Regions from separate parts of the Blautia sp. HCN-20427 genome, predicted to be linked through region 3. Evidence: riboswitches for the same ligand, from Rfam matches in the RefSeq annotation. Region 3 holds a riboswitch; each other region holds the start of a gene.
The links. Region 3 has a riboswitch for cobalamin ahead of WKT17_RS00550 (prenyltransferase/squalene oxidase repeat-containing protein). Riboswitches for the same ligand answer to the same signal wherever they lie in the genome.
Positions count from the first base shown of each region.

Region 1: linked by a shared signal. The riboswitch ahead of WKT17_RS13160 (energy-coupling factor ABC transporter permease) and the one ahead of WKT17_RS00550 (prenyltransferase/squalene oxidase repeat-containing protein) in region 3 are both predicted to bind cobalamin.
Region 2: linked by a shared signal. The riboswitch ahead of WKT17_RS08545 (hypothetical protein) and the one ahead of WKT17_RS00550 (prenyltransferase/squalene oxidase repeat-containing protein) in region 3 are both predicted to bind cobalamin.

Region 1 covers NZ_JBBKBX010000023.1:30,516-37,368, forward strand. The annotation lists partial or broken gene WKT17_RS13145 (energy-coupling factor ABC transporter ATP-binding protein) at 1-298, opposite strand, end outside; gene cbiQ (cobalt ECF transporter T component CbiQ) at 277-1,053, opposite strand; gene WKT17_RS13155 (energy-coupling factor ABC transporter substrate-binding protein) at 1,078-1,380, opposite strand; gene WKT17_RS13160 (energy-coupling factor ABC transporter permease) at 1,382-2,128, opposite strand; cobalamin riboswitch at 2,279-2,459, opposite strand; gene hemA (glutamyl-tRNA reductase) at 2,616-3,845, shown strand; gene WKT17_RS13170 (precorrin-2 dehydrogenase/sirohydrochlorin ferrochelatase family protein) at 3,835-4,335, shown strand; gene hemC (hydroxymethylbilane synthase) at 4,323-5,213, shown strand; gene cobA (uroporphyrinogen-III C-methyltransferase) at 5,227-6,744, shown strand; gene hemB (porphobilinogen synthase) at 6,765-6,853, shown strand, end outside.
Region 2 covers NZ_JBBKBX010000011.1:65,509-72,361, reverse strand. The annotation lists gene WKT17_RS08560 (carbohydrate ABC transporter permease) at 1-207, opposite strand, end outside; gene WKT17_RS08555 (ABC transporter substrate-binding protein) at 233-1,528, opposite strand; gene WKT17_RS08550 (MFS transporter) at 1,807-2,985, shown strand; gene WKT17_RS08545 (hypothetical protein) at 3,072-3,449, opposite strand; cobalamin riboswitch at 3,585-3,781, opposite strand; gene WKT17_RS08540 (small, acid-soluble spore protein, alpha/beta type) at 3,831-4,034, opposite strand; gene WKT17_RS08535 (PspC domain-containing protein) at 4,102-4,287, opposite strand; gene WKT17_RS08530 (DUF4097 family beta strand repeat-containing protein) at 4,317-5,144, opposite strand; gene WKT17_RS08525 (DUF1700 domain-containing protein) at 5,141-5,959, opposite strand; gene WKT17_RS08520 (PadR family transcriptional regulator) at 5,956-6,279, opposite strand; gene WKT17_RS08515 (DUF4230 domain-containing protein) at 6,503-6,853, shown strand, end outside.
Region 3 covers NZ_JBBKBX010000001.1:111,582-118,434, forward strand. The annotation lists gene WKT17_RS00545 (DUF4430 domain-containing protein) at 1-400, opposite strand, end outside; gene WKT17_RS00550 (prenyltransferase/squalene oxidase repeat-containing protein) at 410-3,133, opposite strand; cobalamin riboswitch at 3,268-3,460, opposite strand; gene WKT17_RS00555 (DUF4430 domain-containing protein) at 3,556-6,853, opposite strand, start outside.

The sequences.
Region 1 (6,853 bases), on a different contig from region 3:
CCGGGTCCTGAAACACAATGCCCACTTTGCTGCGCAGATGTAATAGTCCCTTTTTGTTATAGTTCACTTCTTCTCCGTTAAAATACAGTTTTCCCGACTGGGGTTTATGGATTCCCGTGCAGCAGAGGAAAAACGTAGACTTTCCGCTGCCATTGGCTCCCATAAAGGCCACTTTCTGTCCCCTTCGGATTTCCAGGGAAAGTCCGTTTAAAGAGTGGGAGTTGTCATCATCATAGGAAAAATGCAGATTATCGGCTTTTAATATCATATCTGAATTCATGAAAAAAATCTCCTCCATACAGCAAAAATAAATAAGGCGGTATCGAATGCCACAATGGCAGCAATGATTCGTTTCCTGGGAGGCCGGTTTTCCGACAGAACCCGTATGGTGCCGTCATAGCAGCGGGCTTCCATAGCGTCGTAGAGCCGGTTGGAACGTTGTACCGCCCGTATCATCAGCACAGATCCCAGCATACCGAAGGATTTCAGAGACGTCCGGTAATCCTTATTTCCCAGTCTGCAGTTTTGGGAAGTGGAAATGGCAGAAGCCACATCCAGCAGTACGAAGATAAACCGATAAATCAGCAGCATCAGTTCAATCAGCAGACGGGGACAGTGCAGTTTCCGCAAAACCTCCAGAATATCGGGCATTGGGGTGGTAAAGGACAAAAAGTACAGGCAGGAAACCGCGGAAAGAGCGGTGAGAATCAGCTGTACCGCATAAAAAAAGGAATGGTAGCTTGCCGTCAGATACCAGTTTCCAAGGGGAATGGCAAAGAAATCCATGGGAACCTGTTTTAAATTGAACATAATGGCTATGGTACTTAAAAACAAAAATGCCAGAGGTACGGTGAGAAACTTAAGATAACGCAAAACAGGGACTCCCCCTTTCCAAACGGTAAGAATCCCTGTCACAGCTAATACGATACCTGCCACCGCAGTCGAACGACTCATTACACAGATACACAGTGTAATCACTGCAAAGGCAAATTTCTCACTGGCATTTTCATATCTAAGCCGGGAATTGTAACACAGCTTATCAATGACTATCATAGAAACTCCTTTCGCCAGAGAACTTTAGTTTTCATCTTTCATCCATTTTTTACGCTCTACAAAACGTCCCATAAAAAAGGCAATGACGCCTACGCCAATACCGGTCTGGAGACAGAAGAGCAGGCTTTCCACTTCGCCGGGAAGTTCTCCGCCAATGAGCTTTTCAAAAATGGGGGTTGCCCAGGGTTCATAGGAGGAATCCACTTCCTCTACCACGGTGCTTCCGGCATCGTCGGAACCGCCGAATTCCGCGTCTTTTAAGACAAACAGCGGAACAAATGCAATTAAGAAAATAACGAGAATGGCCAGAATGACTTTTTTCTTCATCTTATTTTCCCTCCTTTAAATAACCAATCGCACGAAGTTCCGGTTTAGCATAGGTTTCCAGACCCATGATAATCAATACCGTGATGACGCCTTCAATAAGAGCCAGAGGAACCTGTGTAGGTGCAAATACCAGCAGGAATTTGCCTACTGCAGCGCCAAAGGTGGTATCCGCATGATGGGCAAGAGCCATCTGTACCGCAGTCACGCAGTATGTAAATAAGTCACCTAAAAATGCGGCCAAAAATACACAGACTTTTTTATCCACATTGGCCTTTTTCAGCACAACATAAAGACCATAAGATACAAAAGGTCCTGCGATTGCCATGGAGAATGTGTTTGCTCCAATCGTAGTCAGTCCGCCGTGTGCCAGTAAAATAGCCTGGAACAGGAGAACAATCAGCCCCAGAATGGAAACGGCAGACGGGCCAAACAGAATTGCTCCAAGCCCGGTGCCTGTCATGTGAGAACAGCTTCCGGTTACGGAAGGAATCTTCAAGGAAGAAATTACAAAGACAAAGGCGCCGGACATAGCCAGCAGGGTGACCAGATTTCGGTGTTCGTTTAAAGTTTTTTTGATAGACATGAATCCTGCAATGAGAAACGGTACGCACAGGACACCCCATGCGATGCAGAATCCTCCCGGAAGGTAACCTTCCATAATGTGCATGGCACTGACGGTTGGGACAATGCCGAAGGTAAGCGCAAAGGCGCTTGCCAGTACCAGAATACGTTTTTGATTTTTACTCATTTTTCTTCTCCCTTCTGATTTGCATGAATAAAATAAAAAACCTGTACGGCAGGGACCGACAGGCATCAGAAGAACAAGAGGTTATAGCAAGGTGAATAGATATGCTATGAGCCAACCTGTTCTTACACAAGGCCATCGTTCGTAACCTGTGTAAATCGCATGTATAAGGCAGGTCTTCTGACTCAGGTATCTTTGCTGCATTTTGCCTTCCCATTACAACAGTGGCATATTAAAATACAGCTCCTCCATTACAGCGGCGTGACCGTGTAAGATTTTCACTTAACTTTCCTATTCTCCTGCATAGCAGGCACCGTTATACATTCAATTCTTGTTCCATTGTAGCATATAGGGAAATTTTGTCAATGTTTTGTCAAATGAAATTGTACAAAAATCACAAAATACTTAAGTTGCACCCAAAAGAATTCTATGCTAAGATGAAAAAAGATTTTTAAGAAAAGCAACAAAAGATATGGGAGATTAAAAAACAATGAGTATTTCCATGATTGGCATTGACTACAGCAGAGCAGCCGTGGACATCCGCGCACAATTTTCTTTTACCAAGAAAAACGCTGTAGCTGCAATGGAACATTTAAAGGAAGAACCGGGCATTGCAGGCTGTATTATTTTGTCTACCTGCAACCGAATGGAAATTTGGGCAAGCACCACGGAAGACTGGCAGGGTTCTCTCTATGAATTTTTGTGCCGGGAAAAAGGGAAAGAACCGGCAGAATATGCACAGTATTTTGCGGAAAGGACAGAAGAGGAAGCAGTAGAACATCTTTTTTATCTTACCAGCGGTCTGAAATCCCAGATTCTGGCAGAAGACCAGATCATTACCCAGGTAAAGGATGCTCTGAGTTTGTCCAGGGAAGCCTACTGCACGGACAATGTGCTGGAGGTACTGTTTCGCATGGCGGTGACGGCAGCCAAGAAGGTAAAGACAAAAGTCATCTTTTCCAGGGGCAACAGTTCCGTGATTCATCAAGCCATTCACTGCCTGGAGGAAAAGGGCTTTTCCTTGTTTGGCAAAACCTGCATGGTTATCGGAAACGGAGAAATGGGCAAGGTGGCGGCGCTGGCTCTTAGAGAAGCAGGTGCAGAGGTGACGGTTACGGTGCGCCAGTATCGAAGCGGCATTGTCAATATCCCTAAGGGCTGTGAGCGGATTAATTACGGTGACCGGGGAGAATTTCTGCCTCAGTGCGATTTGGTTGTCAGCGCTACGGCCAGTCCTAACTATACACTGACCAGGGAGCTTCTGGAAACCGTCCCGCCCGTGGAACATCTGGTATTGATTGATTTGGCCGTACCAAGGGATATTGAACCCTCTGCCGGAGAACTTTCCGGTATTACCCTGTACGACATAGACAGCTTTAAGATTGATGCGGTTTCTCCGAAGCTGCAGCAGAGTCTGGAAAAAGCCGGGGAAATTTTGCAGGAACAGATGGAGGATTTTTACAACTGGTATGGCGGCAGAGACTTAATTCCCAGAATCCAGGACATTAAGGCAGAGGCGGTGCAGGATTTAAATCTCCGGATACTGAAAATTCTGCGGAAAACTCCCATGGAAGAAAAAGACCGGGAAAATCTGCTGCAGGCCATTGATACAGCTGCGGCAAAGGTGGTTAACAAAATGATGTTCGGGCTGAAGGATTCTCTGGAAGAAAAGGAATTTTTAAACTGCGTGGAAGGACTGGAAAAACTGTATGAAAACTGAAAAGGAAAATAAAAAATTTTTTCCTGTGTTTATAGACCTGAGCACAAAGAGAGTCGTAGTGTTTGGCGCGGGGAAGATTGCCACAAGGAGAGCAGAGACGCTGCTGTCTTTTGCAGGGGAGCTTATCGTCATTGCTCCGGCCTGTACAGAGAGGATTGCACAGCTTTTTGAGGAAGGAAAGCTGGTATATAAAGAAAAACCTTATGACCGGGAAGATTTGTATGCAGCAGATGTGGTGCTGGCTGCCACAGATGATACAAAAGTCAATGAGGACATTTACAGCGCCTGCAAATGTCTGGGGATTCCGGTGAATACGGCCAGCAATCAGCAAAAATGTGATTTTCATTTTCCGGGTATTCTGGAATATGAAGGCGTGGTGCTGGGCTTTAACGGCAGCGGAAAAGACCACAAAAAGGTAAAAGAGGTCCGCGAAAAAACCCGGAAAGCCCTGGAACAAATCCGAAAGGAAGAAGAAAAATGCGAAAAATAATCATTGGAAGCCGGGAGAGCAAACTGGCAGTGGTGCAGAGCGAAATGGTGAAAAAGGCCATTGAGGACAGCCACGAAGACATAGAGGTGGAGATTTACACCATGAAAACCACGGGGGATAAGATTCTGGACAGAACCCTGGATAAAATCGGCGGGAAAGGACTCTTTGTAAAAGAATTGGACAAAGCTCTTTTAGACAGAAAAACGGACATTTCCGTGCATAGCTTAAAAGATATGCCCATGGAAGTACCAAAAGAACTGCCGCTTCTGGCTTTTTCCAAAAGAGAAGACCCAAGGGATGTGCTGGTACTTCCCCAAGGGGTACATACGCTGGATAAGACGAAACCCATTGGCTGTTCCAGTCTCCGGAGAATTTTGCAGTTAAAAGAACTGTATCCGGATATGGAGTGCAAAAGCGTAAGAGGCAATGTCCAGACCCGTTTGAAAAAACTGGACAGCGGGGAGTACAGCGCTCTCATACTGGCTGCGGCAGGACTGAAACGGCTTGGGCTTGAAGCACGGATTTCCCGGTATTTTCAGCCGGAAGAGATGATTCCCGCTGCAGGACAGGGAATTCTGGCAGTGCAGGGACGGGCAGGAGAGCCTGGGGATTATCTGAAGGAATTTTCCGACTTGGAGGGATTCTATGCGGCAGTGGCAGAACGAGCCTTTGTCCGGCATTTAGACGGCGGCTGTTCCTCTCCTGTAGCAGCCCATGCCGTAGTCCGTGAGAAGGAAATCGTCCTTCGGGGCTTGTATTATGATGAAGAAACCGGAAAATATGAAAAAGGCATGATAACCGGTCCGGCAGAAGAAGGGGAAACGCTGGGTATTTCTCTTGCACAAAAACTGCGTGATACATGCAAAAATCAAGAATAAAGGAGCAGATAACATGAGTACAGGAAAAGTCTGGCTGGTAGGAGCGGGACCGGGAGATGCGGGGCTCTTTACCATAAAAGGAATGGAAACACTGCAGCAGGCAGAGGTGGTGGTTTACGACAGTCTGGTGGGACAGGAAATTCTCTCCCGGATACCGGAGAGCGCCCGCTGTATCAATGTGGGAAAACGGGCTTCTCATCACACTATGCCCCAGGAACAGATTAATCAGGTATTGGTAGAAGAAGCAAAGAAAGGACACCGTGTGGTGCGCTTAAAAGGCGGAGATCCCTTCCTTTTCGGACGGGGCGGGGAAGAACTGGAACTGCTGGTGAAAGAGGGGATTCCCTACGAAGTAGTTCCGGGTGTGACTTCTCCCATTGCCGTGCCGGCTTACAATGGAATTCCTGTGACACACCGGGACTTTACCTCTTCGGTGCACATTATTACGGGACATAAGAAGCAGGGAGCGGCTTATGATATTGATTTTGACGCACTGGTACGGACAAAGGGAACTCTGGTCTTTTTAATGGGAGTCAGCGCGCTTTCTGATATCTGCCAGTCCCTTTTGCAGGCAGGTATGGATCAGGATATGCCTGCGGCGATTTTGCAGAAAGGAACTACAGCAGGTCAGAAAAGAATTGTGGCAACGGTTTCCACATTGGAGGAAGAAGTTAAGAAACAGGGCATTGAGACCCCTGCTATTATTGTAGTGGGAAAGGTCTGTGCTCTGGCCAAAGAGTTTGCCTGGCATGAAAAGCTGCCTCTTTCCGGGTATAAGGTTATGGTTACAAGGCCAAGAGATTTGATTTCCTCTATGGCTTCCAGGCTGCGGCTTTTGGGGGCGGAAGTTCTGGAACTTCCGGCTATCCGCACAGAACCTTTAAAAGACCAGACGCTGCTTTATAAAGCCCTAAAAGCAGTGGATACTTACCAGTGGGTTGTATTTACCAGCCCTACCGGAGTGCGGATTTTCTTTGAGGAATTGTTAAAATCCGCCACTGACATTCGGAAACTGGCGCACTTGAAAGTTGCCGCCATTGGAAAAGGGACGAAAAAAGCTTTAGAAGAAAAGGGCTTTTTTGCTGATTATATGCCGGAGGTTTTCGACGGAGAGGCTCTTGGAAGGGGGCTCTGTGAGCTTTGTGAGGGAACGGAGAAAATTCTGCTTCCCCGTGCAAAAATGTGCAATCAGGAAATCCTTGCAGAGCTTGCCAAAAAGCCGGGGATTCTGGTAGATGACATTTCCATTTACGATACGTTCTATGAGACCAGAGATTTGCTTGACCGCAAAAAAGAATTTGAAACAGGAAGCATTGACTGTGCGGTCTTTACCAGCGCGTCTACGGTGCGGGGCTTTAGAGAAGCCACACCGGGACTGGATTATACCAAAGTGCGGGCAGCCTGCATTGGCAGACAGACCCAGGCTGAGGCAGCGGATCTTGGCATGGAAACGTATATGGCCCGGGAAGCGTCTATTGACAGCCTTCTTACTCTGGTAATACAATTAAAAGGAAAAACAGCCCGCAAGTAAGGCAGAAGGAGTTGGAAATTATGGATATGAACATCAGGCCAAGAAGATTAAGAGGCAGCGAAATTATGCGGAAAATGGTCAGAGAGACACGAATAGACAAAAGTTCTCT
Region 2 (6,853 bases), on a different contig from region 3:
ATCTCCCATGAGTCTCACAAAGTTATCAAATCCCACAAATTCCATAGGTGTATTTGCAGAACCGTTCCACTTCATGACACTTAATACAAAGGAAAATACTACCGGAATAAAGATGAACAGAAAATATCCGATAAAGTTTGGCAGGATAAATGAATATCCAATCAGATTATTTTTTACAACTCTTTTTTGTTTCGGTGTTAATGCCATATCCTTTTTCTCCTGTCTTTCTTCCTTACGGATTGGCCTCCCGTATTTCCTTAACGCGTTCTGTCATATTCTTGATTCCGTCGTCAATACTTTCCTCGCCAATCATAATCAGGTCATGTTCTTCTTCCACTGCTTTACGAATTTTTTCAATGTTTTTGTCCAGTGGTCTGTCAAATACCATTCCCTTTAATTCCAGTGCTTCTGCACAGCCTTCCGGAAAACCTTCCACAGATGTGACTTTGTTCATAATGGTGTCATTCTGAATAACGGTCAGGATACCCTGTTCTGCCAGCTTTTCTGCTGTTTCTTCGCTGGTTGCACATTTGATGAATTCCCATGCCAAATCTTTCTGGTCAGAATTTGCATTGATAGCCACCGGTGTTACCGCGCCAACGCTGTTGCCTGCCTCTACGCCCTCCGGATGCGGAATGGTTGCGAATCCCCAGTTAAATCCAAGTTCTCCTGCATTCTGTGCCTGGAGAAGGTTTGCAATAAACCAGGTTCCCATGGGCATCATTGCACACTGCTGCTGCTCAAAAACGCTGGAATAATGTAAATTACCTGTTTTAATAGTTGCGTAATCCTGAATGATGCCATCCTCCTGCATGCGAAGAGCCTGTTCATAAGCAGGTTTCAGGAAGCTGTAGTCATCGGATACCAGTGTATTCTTTCCGTCCTGAATAGCCCAGTTGCATACCAGCGCCATCCAGTTGTGGTTGTGTGTTCCGTAAATCTTGTCATTGCCTTCTCCGGAGGTCATCTTTCTCGCCAGTTCTTCGTATTCATCCCAGGTCATATCATTGCTTGGATAAGGAACGCCTGCTTTGTCAAATAAGTCTTTGTTGTAATACAGAACATACCAGTCCGAGCGGTAAGGCAGTGTGTAGGAGGAACCATCAATCTGTAAATCCTCTGCTGTTCCGTTGTAAACAGATAAGTCCAGCTTATCTTTTTCTATGTATTCATCCAGACAGGCAATCTGTCCTTTCTGCTGCATACTCAACTGTGTCCCCATATCTTTTACGAAGATAACATCCGGGTCCGGGTCACCGCCAGCCAGCATAACCGTCAATTTGTTGTTGTATTCATTGGCCGCTGTGTCAATGTATTCAATTTCTACATCCGGGTATTTTTCCTGAAATACCTCTACCGCCGCTTTGAACTGCGGTGATGTGTCATTGTCCCATGTGGAAATGGTCAGCTTCTGCTTTCCGTCTGCAGTTTCCTTTCCGTCCTCTTTTTTTTCACCTCCGCAGCCTGCCAGCATTCCCACTGACATCGCCGCGATAAGTCCCATTGCCATTGCTTTTCTTGCTTTCATGTGCTGCTCTCCTTCTTTCTCTTCATTCTTTTCTCCGCTCTTTACGGGGTGTTTTCTTTGTAGTTATAGATTAACAGAAAGCCTTTTTTTCTGAAATGAATTATTTTCCTATTTCTGTTACTTTCTGCAGGTTGCAGCAAAATTTTCTTGTCATTTTTTTAGATTCTGTTACTATTTCCGCATTACAAAGTGGGATTCTTCCATTGACGAAACTGCAGATTTGTTTTAGACTATACTCGATTTTGCATTTTCAATTTTAAAAAGAGGGGGACTTATCATTGTTTCAAGACAAAACTCAAAACAGACAATTTCTGTGCAGTTACGGCGTCTTCATCATAAACGGTATGCTTGCACTCTCCATTGGCTCACTCCTGCCTTATATCCGGGATTCCCGGGGACTGGCCTATGCTTTTTGCGGTATGATTGTCAGCCTTCATTCCGTAGGAAATCTGATTTCCAGCTTTGCCTGCGGCGCTTTATCCGAGGTCTGGGGAAGAAAGAAAAGCATTCTTTTTTTCAATTCTTTCATTGCCCTTTCCTACCTGGTCATTCTTCTTTCTGACAATAATTTTATGTTGGCACTGGCCTTTTTCCTCACCGGTATGGCCCGGGGCGCTACCAGTAATTTTTGCAACACCTCCATTAACGAACTGGCTCCCGGTAAGGCATCGCTCTTAAATGGCCTGCATGCCATGTTTGCTATCGGCGCCTTTACTTTCCCGCTTCTGCTGCTTGCCATGACGCGGACAAACAGCGATAACTGGATTTACGCCTGTTCTTTCATGCTGATTATGGGCGTTTTAAGCTGGGTCATGTATTTTATGATTCCTGATTCTGTTAAAGAAAAAAAAGAAGAACAGATAAAAAAAGCTGCTGATTTTGCTTTTTTCAAAGAACCGCTGTTTTATCTCTGCACACTGACTCTTTTCTTCTATCTCTGTGCAGAACAGGGAGTAATTGGCTGGATGATTACTTACTTTAAGGATACCGGACTGCTGCCCGCATCTCTTTCTCAGGTCACGGCCAGCCTTTTATGGGTCATGATTCTAGCCGGCCGCCTTTTAACGGCTTGGCTTTCCACTAGAGTTCATAAGGAATGGCTGCTGCTTGTCATGGGCTTCGGACTGGTGGGATTTTTAATCCTACTGCTGTTCAGTTCCACTACACCGCTGATTCTTGTGGGAATTATGGGCTTTGGCTTCAGTATGGCAGGGCTTTATCCCACTACGGTTTCCTTTTCTGGAAGCCTTATCCAAAAATATTCTCTGGCCTGGAGTTTCATTCTCACTCTTGCCAGCTTCGGCTCTATTCTCATGCCGTCCATTATCGGTAAAATTGCAGAAACTGCCGGTATTTACTACGGCATGCAGTCCATTATTGCAGTTGTGGTCATTGACCTGGTTTGCATTCTTCTGCTGGTAAGACATATACGAAAAATGAGAAAAAGTGCGCTTTAAAAAATGCAGTTAAGGGGTTTTTTAAGATTTAGAGCTTAAAAATCGGTATTTACCGACACCCCTTCCTGCATTTCTTTTATACAACTTTATATCCATGGTGTCCGGCAGAAACAGTACAAACTCATCGCCTCCAACCCTGCAGGCCAAGTCATAAAAGGAACAGCAATAAAAATTTCCTGTTTGTTTCCATCAAACTGAACATTAGAAATAGAAATGTCTGTCAGACAATGCACTTTCCCATTTTCCTTTTTATATTTTTTCCCATAAATACTATAACTTGAAATTTCCCGCTGAATTGCGGATAAGAGACTATGTAGAAATCTTTTTGATGGACACTCCCTGATTCCGGTCACGAAGCTTTCCTGCTCTCTGCGGAGGATGCGCGGTTTTGTTTGTTGCGGGAAAACAAAACCTGTAAACAGCCAAACAGGAAACATAGAATCAGGGAATATACCACCTGCCATTTAATCAATGCATAATTCTATAAGTTCAGGTTCACCTTTCGGCAATTCCATAAAAAAATCCACCTTCCTTGTGAAAGCGGACTCGTCAACTGTCTGTAAACAGTGTGAGGGATTTCAAACTTTGCACGGAAGTTATCACCTTACTACTACTAAGCAGGTTTCCTGACTCATGGCTCATCGCTTTGCCGCTCCTTCTCGTACTGCTTCGTACAATGGACTTCTGCGGCATCACTCCCCAAATACAGTGACCGGATCGCTCAGGACTCACACCTGATTCCCTTTTCACCAGTGTTGTGCGGTCAACACGGTGCACTTAATAGGTTTATGGAATTATACATTGATTATAATACCATTGCCTCCAAGCCGCGTCAAGCACTTTTCCTAATTTTCTCCTGTTTTTTGCTGTTCTCTTCGGCGTTTTGTCATAAGCCCGCCGATACGTCCCGTTTCCTTTGCAGACAGGCTTTTCCAGCCATTTGCAGCTACCCGGTCCAAAAGTCCCAGTTCTCCGGCAATTTCATATTTTATTTTTTCCTCTTCCGGAATATTGTTTAAATCAATTTTTTCTTCTTTTTTCTTTGCCATAAAAAAGCCACACTCCTTTCTAACTGGAGTATGGCCCTTTTTTCTCACTTTATACCGTCTGTAAATTTTATTTTGGAATTACAATGGCTGCAATGATATAAGCCACAATTCCTGTGCCGCAGTTCATGCAGGTCAAGATAATCCATGCCAGCCTTATTAAAGTAGGGTCAATATTAAAATATTCTGCAATTCCTCCGCAGACCCCTGCCAGCATATAATTTACAGAGGAACGATACAATCTTTTATCAGACATATGATAACTCCTTTCCTTGCTTCTATTTTTTATTTACTTTCAAACTCGATTTCCATATTTCCCATATCATTTGACACGTCTATGGTCTTTTGGCTGTCTGCATTTCCGAAAACACCTTCCTGGTAACCCACATACTCCTTTCCATCCAGAACCAGATTGCCGCTGTCGCTTTCTGCATAAACGGTATAATCGTTTAGTTTTCCGGCACATTTCACCTGGAGATTTCCGGTGGAACACTCTATTTCTCCTGTTTGAAATTCCAGATACTCTGCCTGCACACTTCCGGTATCTGTTTCCAGATAAGCCTTATCGGTCCGCAGTTTTCCCACTGTTTTTATCTGAGCCGTATCGGAAACCAGCTCCAGATCTTTGAATGTTTTATTTTCCGGTACTTCTATCACAAGTTTTGTCTTTTCGCTGTCATGGTCGCCTTCGGCTTCTATATACAATTCCTTATTATCGAAGCTGCGGCTTACCGTATCGTCTTCCCGGACTCCCAGAATCCGAATGGTATTTCCCGTGGTTGTACGGATTTCTGCAATTCCTGTATCCACTTCCAGGAGGAGACGCTCTACCTCTGTCTGGGAGTATTCCAGGTTTCCCGGTGTACTGTCATCATCAACTGCATCAATATCCGACAGACCTTCGTCCCATTTGTCTTCCCACTCTTCATATCTGTGTTCATGCTTCTGCAGCTTGTGGGCTATCATCCGAAACAGCCGGGTATTTGCCAGATGATTTCCTTCATAAACCAAATCAATACTTCCGCCTGCCGCCACACCTGCGCCGAACAGAATACCTCCCAAAAGCCCCAAACACAGTATGGAAATCAAAACAATTTTTGTAAACTTCTTCATGCCCGGTCACCTCCTGTATGTCCTCTGTGAAGAATTCGCTGAATCAAATCTATGCACCATCGGAAACAAGGCGGAAAAACTTTTATCACCAGAAGGAAAAATCCCAAAGTCAAAAGCAGTCCCAGCGCTGTCATCATAAGCGCTGCCCCTGCGGTAACTACAGCAGTAGCCGGAGTTCCCAACTGAAAAATAAAGGCATTAGCCAGAAGCACCACACCGCCAACTACCAATCCCAGCCCGCTAAAAAGCAAAGCTGCCAGAATTCCAATGCAGGCGCCCAAAAGCCCCAGAAACACACCCAGCAGTCCCAGTCCCAATCCGCCCCACAAAGGACAAGTAAGAATCACCAATACCAATAGCAGCGGCCAGGAAAGTCCGCCTCTTGGCTGTTTTCTCTGTGCGGTTCCCGCATAGGTTCGATACGGTCCCTCATAAGCTGTACTTCCCCCATTCTCCTCTCCGTGATAACGGCTTCCATCCCAGTTATTCTTTTCCTGGCGGTCTTCCTCATGATTTTGGGAGTCGGAAGAAGATTCTGCCTTTTGCCGCTCAGGCATATTCCGTTCTTCAAACCGTTCATCCCGGTATCCGGCCTCTGTGTATGCCCCATACTCATTCTGTCCCTCTTCCAGGCCGGCTTTTATGATGGCTGCCACCTTCCCCGGACTTCCCAGTTCCTGTATGACAGAGGATTCGTTTTCTTCCCCTGCATCCTCAAAATAGTTTTCATAATATTCCAGAGCGTCTTTTCTGTCCGCTTCCGGTATATCCCACAACAGCCGCGAAAGCTGCGCCAAAAATTCCTTTCTGTTCATGCCTGAATCCCTCCCTCGAACAATTCACTGATTTTCGTTGAGTAGCTTTTCCATTCTGCCCGGTACAGATTCAACTGCACCATCCCTTTCTCTGTTACCTTATAATATCGCCGGTTTCTTCCGCCGTATTCTCTGTCATAAGTTTCCAAACACTGGTCTTTTAAAAGTCTCCGCAGAACCGGATAGAGCGTGGATTCCGAAACCTCCAGCACCTGACGCACATCCTGGGTAATTTTATACCCATAGGTACCCTCGTTTTCCTTGGATACAACGGCCAGCACAATGGCGTCCAAAAGCGCTGCTCCTGTATTAAAAACCATATGTCCACCTCGCTTCCTTTTTTCTCCATAATATTGTTTCTTAAGCAATACTATTTTATGTTTAATACTATACGTCATATAATATAATATTGTCAATAATATTTTACAGAAGAAAAACAAAAGAAATTTTAAAGATTTTTCTTTTCTTTCTCTCTGCAAACCTTTATACTCGTATAGAGACACATTTCGCAAATTTCAAGGATTTTCGACACAGGAGGAATACATGAAAAAACAATTCGGAAAAATATTTGCCATTCTGGCCGCTGCCGCCATTCTGATTCTGGGCATGATTGCCGGAAGATATTTGGAGTCCAGTAAGAAGCCGGAGCTGAACACGTCTGCGATTACCGCGCAGATTTCAGAACTCTCCCAGCTGTCCACCGCAGAACTTGCCTACCGGGGACTGGTACGGTACAGCCAGGGAGAAATCACCTTTCTCACCAAGAAAGAATTTACGATGATTTACGATGCCAATGTAAAGGCCGGGGTGGATTTAGGACAGGTACAGATGGATATAAAGGGAAACAAAGTATCCGTAACCCTTCCCAAAGCAGAAATTCAGGACATTACCATT
Region 3 (6,853 bases):
AGGTTACCGTTCCATTGCTCCCCGTACTCCCTTCGTCAGAACTGTCCTCCCCCTTCTCTGTATGGCTGTCTGCATTTCCTGCTGCACTTTGTTCCGAGGATTTTTTCTCCTGGTATTTCGTATAATCTGCCTCTCTGTCTTCCGCAGACTCGACATCCAGGTACTCGTCTTCCCCAGCTTCCAACGCTTCCTCTTTTTCTGCGCTGTCCGTCTTTTTCTCTTCTGCTTTTTTCCCGGTATCTTTTTTCTTGATTCCTTCTGTCTCCGTCCAGGCATCGCTGTCCGCGGTTTTCTCCTGCCCCGGCACAGCCAGTTTCTCCGTACCGCAGCCAACTGTTGTAAAAGCAAGTGCTGCAGCCAGCGCCAGAATTCCCATTGTTTTTCTGATTGTTTTTCTCATGTATTCCACCTACTGTCTTTTCCTTTTGATATACCAGATAATGCCGCCTGCAATTCCGGCCAGCGCCACCACAGTACCTGTTAAAACTGCCGGTAATGCACTTTTTTCCTCTGCCGCTTCTGCGCTGGTTTTTTTACTGTTTTCAGCGTCTGCTCCTGTACTTTTTTTTGCTGTAACCGTTTTCTCTGTATTGGCTGCCGCAGAAGCAGCCTCCTTTTCCTCCAGTTCGTTTAAAGATTTTGTCTTTGCTTTCTTTGCAATGAAATACTCGCCGCCTGTCTTCACAAGAAATTTCGTCTGTTTATCTTTTACCGTAACCTTCTGGATGTACTCTGCTTTTCGCTCTTTTTCCTTGTATTTCATCAAAAGGTATTTGCCGTCCTCCTGACCGGTGGTAAGCTCCACCTGCATTTCTCCCGGAAGTTCGCCCTTCTCATCAAAGGAGAAAATATAGGGGTTTTCAGACAATTTCTGAATATCTTCTGCATAATCACTGCCTTCCCGGATACCGACTTTCATATCTTTCACTGTCTTGATATCCTTGCCGTTGACCGTCAGGGTATACGGTTTATCCTTGCCCGTTTCTCCCTTGATTTTCAGGTTTTTATCCTTTCCCTTCACGGCTTCAAAAGCCGCCTTTTCCACTACACCGTTCTTCACCTCAGCTTCTGTGGTGTTGGATTCGGTTTTCTTTTTCGCTGCAGATTTCTTCGCACTGCCTGCAGACGTACTCTTTTTCGCGGTATTTGCAGATTTCTTCGTACCTTTCAGAACGCTTTCATCTGTCGTAACGTCACTGGTGCCGGAAAGGGCTTCTGTCTCATCTTCAAATCCCATATTCCCCTTTTTCAGGGTGTAAATTCCGCCTGCGGATACATCACAGGTCAGCACACCGTCCACAGCGCCGGTCCACTGCATCTCATTCCCGTTGATGTTATACAGCATAAACACACCGTCTTTAAACGTACAGGGCATGGAAATTTCCACTTCACCGGGAAGCTCGCCTTCGTGTTTCAGCGCAAACTGCAGGGCGTCTTCTTTCTGCTGAATTTCCACCTCTGCATTCATATCCGCCGGTTCTGCTATCTTCTTTCCTTTTACGCGAATGGTGTAGCCTTCTCCTTCATAAATATAATCCATTCTGGAAGCCTGGGCTTTCTCAAAAATTTCCTTTCCAATAATGCCTCTCTCCAGCTTGTCCACAATGCTTTCTGCAATTCTCAAGTCATCGATTCTTGTGACAAAAGACTTATTATTTTCGGGAAGCGTATGATAAATAGAAAGCAGTTCTTCCACGGTATCTTTTTCTTTTAAAGTAATCTTCAAAGGATTTAACTCATTCCAGATGCGATGATCCAACGCTTCTACTTCTGCTTCCTGTCTGTCTATTTCTTCTCCCTTTGCCTGCAAAATGTTGCGGAAACTTTCTTTTTCTTCAAAGTCTTTCAAAAGTTCCAGTTCAACTTTGAGATTATAAACCCTTTGTTTTTCTGCAAGTGTAATCTGTTCCGGCAGCGCATTCAGTTTACTGCGGAAGGCCTCTATATTTTCTTCCGATTCCGTTCCCTCATCGGGGGTCTCTGTATCTGTCATGTCGTACAGACTGGTCTGCCCGTTTACCGCCCTGGACCAGGCCAGAAGGGCTAAAGTTCCCTGGTCGGTTGCCATGGCATCACTGCCGCCGCCTTTTATATGCTCAAAAGAACCGTCTTCTTTTTGGAATCTCAGGATTTCATCCAGCAGGGTTTTTCCGTTTTTCATAAATTTATCCTGTTCCAAAAGAGATACATCAATGGCTGACAGAGCAATCACGACCTGTGCCGTACTCTCCAGATTTTTTACCGGTTCTTCCCCTTCAGAAATGTAAGAACTGCCGTATCCGCCGTCTGCGTCCTGCATGGAAGCCAGCTTATCCAATCCCCGGTTTAAAGCCGCACCAACGTCTGCCCGTTCTTTATACGGCGCCAGCGCCTGCATAGCCATAGCAGTAATATCCGGGTCTGCCACTTTCCCCTGCAAAGCCCAGCCGCCGCCGGAAAGTTCCTGTGAAAGGATTTTCTGAATCAGATTTTCCCGGGTAGTCTGGGTTCCTTCTCCTTCTCGCTCAGGAATTTCGTAATCTTTCGTATCCAGCGCAATCAGGGCAAAAATAGTTCCGTTAATGCCCTGTTGATTCACCTTCTCAAATTTTGCTAATGGCTTCAGCAGATTATAGCCATTTATCCGGGAAGGGTCTGTTCCAATAGAGGACAGCGCCATGATGACTCTGGAATATTCCGTATATTTTGCGTTGTGAAGCACTCCGTTTGTGTCATCTAGTTTCATATATAAATTTGCCAGATAATTTGCTTTTGCCGTGTCGCTCAAGTATCCGGCTCTGGCCATGGCCATCACAGACCATTCGCCTCCAATAGTATCCACCACCGGAGAAGTCACCGCAGACTGCAGATACTTTTCCGCCTTATCAAGAGCTTCCTGGACGGTAGGATTTTGGGTCTCGGCAATGTCTGCAGTCCCCCGCAAAATCTGACTTTCCTCTTCTCCGGTTCCCGGCAGCACCTCATCCGCAGTTCCCGGAAGGATTTCCTCCTGATAACCTTCAGACTCCTGTGCCTCCACAGCTGTCTCCTGTCCTGTTCCCTGTACTGTATCTGCCAGAACTGCCCCCGGAGACTGCACTGCCAGCAGAATGGACATGGCTGACACTACAAGCTTTAATTTTTTTCTGTTCATGCTCTCATCCTTCCTCTATCTTTCCTGATACACATAAAAAAGAGCCCCCTCACCATTTTCCGGTAAAGGAACTCTGTTCTTTTGAATTATGAAATTTTAAAATGCATACAACAACAAAATCTCCTCCGCCCGGAAATATTTTTAAAATAATGGCAGATATTCTGACTTAGTCTCACCCTCGGAAACGCCTTCTCAAACTTCTTGTAAGTTCAATGGCAACTGTTTCTTCGTCAACATCACAGCAGAGGCAACTGTATCGGACTTCCACCGATTTCCCTTTTAACTCTGCATTTTCTGCGTGCAGAGACCATCATGTGTATGCAGTTATGAATCTATTACCATACTACACAAACAGGCAGAAAATGTCAAGGAATTTGTAAAAAACAGCAAAGTCCCGAAGAACTTTGCCGTTTTTGCTGTCCTTATTTCATCTGCTGTCTATTTTTCTTATAAACAGCTGTTCCAAAAGCTGCCGCGGATACTGCCAGCATGAGCAGCAGAACGCTGATTGGTGCTTCATCACCTGTCTTGGCACCTGTGCCTTTTAATGTACCGCTTCCACTGTTTCCGCTTCCATTGTTTCCACTTCCATTGCTGCCGTTATTTCCATGGTTTCCGGAACCATTGTTTCCGTTGGAGGCCGGTGTGTCAATGACTACGCCAAAGCTGTCTAAGCTCTTTACCTCTACCGAAACAGCTTCATCGGTTACCTTTCCGGTCAGTTTTTCCACTTTGGAATCGCTGCAGTGAAGTACAGTCAATTCTTTGCCATTATAATCCTTTCCTACCGGAATGGATAATACACACGCAGACGGAAGTTCGATTTCTTTTCCATTCTTTGTGAGTTTGATGTTGTACAGACGGAATACGGATTTGTCAGAAGCAATTTCTTTTCTCATCTTTTCTACGTCTGCATTGTCTTTTCCGATTGGAGTAACTGCCAGTTCCATATCAGAGGTCAGACCCTCTCCTTCCAGTTTCACGCCGTATTTTTCATTTACCAGCATTTTTACACTTTCCGGTTTGCCTGGGTTTGGGTTTGGATTCTGGTTGTTATCTTCCAGTTTCTTCAACTCTTCCTCTGCTTTTTCCAACTTGGCAAGAGTTTCTTTGCTTACCAGCTTCTTCTGAGCATCTGTCAAAGCGTCATAGGCTTTTCTGGCTGCTTCAATGGCTGCTTTGCTTTCCAGAGTAATCTTATCCCCGATAGCATCAATCTTACCTGCAGCTGCATCTGCTGCCGCCTGGTCTTTCTTCTGATTTTCTGCCTGCTCTTTCAGTTCTGCCAGTTTCTGCTCTGCAGTGGTGAGCTTTGCAAGATTGTCTTCTCCTACCAAATTCTTCTGAGCATCTGTCAAAGCATTATAAGCTGTTCTTGTTTCTGTAATAGCTTTTTCGCTTTCCAGGGTTACTTCTCCGATGGCGTTAATCTTTTCGATTACTGCATTGGCTTTTTCCTGGTCTGCAGCTGCCTGCTGTTTCAACACTTTCAGTTTTGCTTCTGCAGCTTTCAGTGTTTTAAGTTCCGTTTCGCTTATAAACTTTTTCTGCGCTTCTGTCAGCTTGTCATATGCAGCTCTGGCTTCTGTAATAGCCGCTTCGCTTTCCAGAGTGACCTCCCCGATGGCGTTAATCTTTTCGATTACTGCATTGGCTACCTTCTGGTCTTCCTCGGCCTGCTGTTTCAATTCTGCCAGTTTCTTCTCCGCATCTGTCAATTTTGCAAGATTTTCTGTTCCTACCAATTCTTTCTGTGCATCCGTCAGCTTATCATAAGCAGTTCTTGCCTCTGTAATAACTGCTTCGCTTTCCAGAGTGACCTCTCCGATGGCGTTAATCTTTGCAATTACACTTTCGGCTGCCAGTTTATCCTGACTCATCTGCTCTTTTGCCTCTTCCATAGCCTTTTTCAGATTTTCCGTTGCTGTTTCAATTTCAGCTTTTGGAGTAATCACTGCGGAAACCAGTTCCACTGCTTTATCATAGGCCGCTTTCACTGCCGGTACAGCCATAAGCATGTCTCTGTCTTCATTGACTTCTGCCATAACTCTTGTGATTTCATCTTTATTGCAGATATCCAATACCGGATCCGTGTTTCCATACTCATATCCGGTCAGGTCTGTGCCGTATCCCCACAATGTGAACTGATATCTGAGTACATCTCCGTCTTTTGGTACATAGCTTGCCATTCCATAACCCACTTCCACGCCATTTACATGGTACATCCAGCCGGACATAAAGCTGTAGTCAAATTCACCAAGGGCATCTCCCTCCTGGGATTTTCCGTTTTCCAATGCTTCTTCGGTTGTCGGGCCTCCAAGTTTTTCGGAAATATAATCCGGTACTTTTACATGGTCTGAACCAAGATCTGCTCCCTTAATGGCTTCCAGATATGCTGCCGAACCGTCTTCTCCCACCCAGTTTTCTGCTCCAATGACTTTTTTCAGAATATCAACCGCATTATCACCTTTTTCAAACGGCACGATTACCGGCTCGTGGATGTAGCCCTGTCCGATAGTAAATCTCTCTACGGATACCACTACATGACCGTTTCCGGCTTCTTCCTCCAGTTTTTTCAGGTCTTCCTCGGCCTTTTCCAAAAGTTTAAGAACGTCTTCACTTATTAATTTCTTCTGGGAATCTGTCAGCTTGTCATAAGCAGCTCTGGCTTCTTCAATGTCGTTCTTACTTTCCAGTGTCACTTCTCCAATGGCCTTAATCTTTTCGATTACTGCATCAGCTGCTTTCTGGTCTGCCGCCTGCTCTTTCAACTCTGCCAGTTTCTTCTCTGCCTCTGTCAGTTTCCCATAGTTGGTTACTAACTTCTTCTGCGCTTCTGTCAGTTTGTCATAGGCAGTTCTGGCTGCTTTGATTGCCGCTTCGCTTTCCAGCGTTACTTCTCCGATGGCATCAATTTGTTTGATAACGGATTTTACTGCTGCGGTATCCTTATCCATCACATCTGTAAGGTCATACAAACGGTTTTCATTTTCTGCAAAGCGCCTGTACGCTTCCATTGCGTAAGTCACCTGCTGGGTAGCCATGCCATTGCCTTTCTGTCCCTGCTGCCACATAAAGCCGCTCTCTGCCTTGTAGCTGTCCAGATTTTTTACGATATTCTTATTTCCCGTTTTTGTGAATCCGTTGCTTTTGTCCAGAGGATCAATGCCTGCTGCGGTAAGGGCCGTAAGAACCTGTGCGGTTGTACAACTGTTTTCTTTTCCGCTATCCAGAAATCCTGCATTCTCTGTCATATTTTCTTTCATGTGTTCCAGAGCTTTGTCAAACGCTGTTTTCACTTCCGGATAAGAATCATTGTTCCTGTAAGGAGCCAGCGCCTGCAGCGCCATACCTGTCATATCAATACTGCTGAATTTGTTATTTGTCAGTCCGAAACCGCCTTCTTGGGTCTGGAAAGTAAGAATGTGCTGAATCAGCTTCTCTCTTGTCCATACTGCATCCTTTGGAATATCTGCATTCTGACAATCCAGTGCAATCAAAGCCCATATAGGGGCATTGGAGGTATCTTTGCCGATTTTCATCTTCAGTTCATCATTATAGAGCGCCTTCATCAGATTGACACCGTCAATATCTGTCAAATCTTTTCCCATAGCTGCCAAGGTAATGCTGACTCTTGCCACATCTGTGGCCCGAAGCTTTGTCAGCCCTGTTTTTAATTTTTCCGACACACTGGCATAATAAGCGTCCAGATTTTCCTGG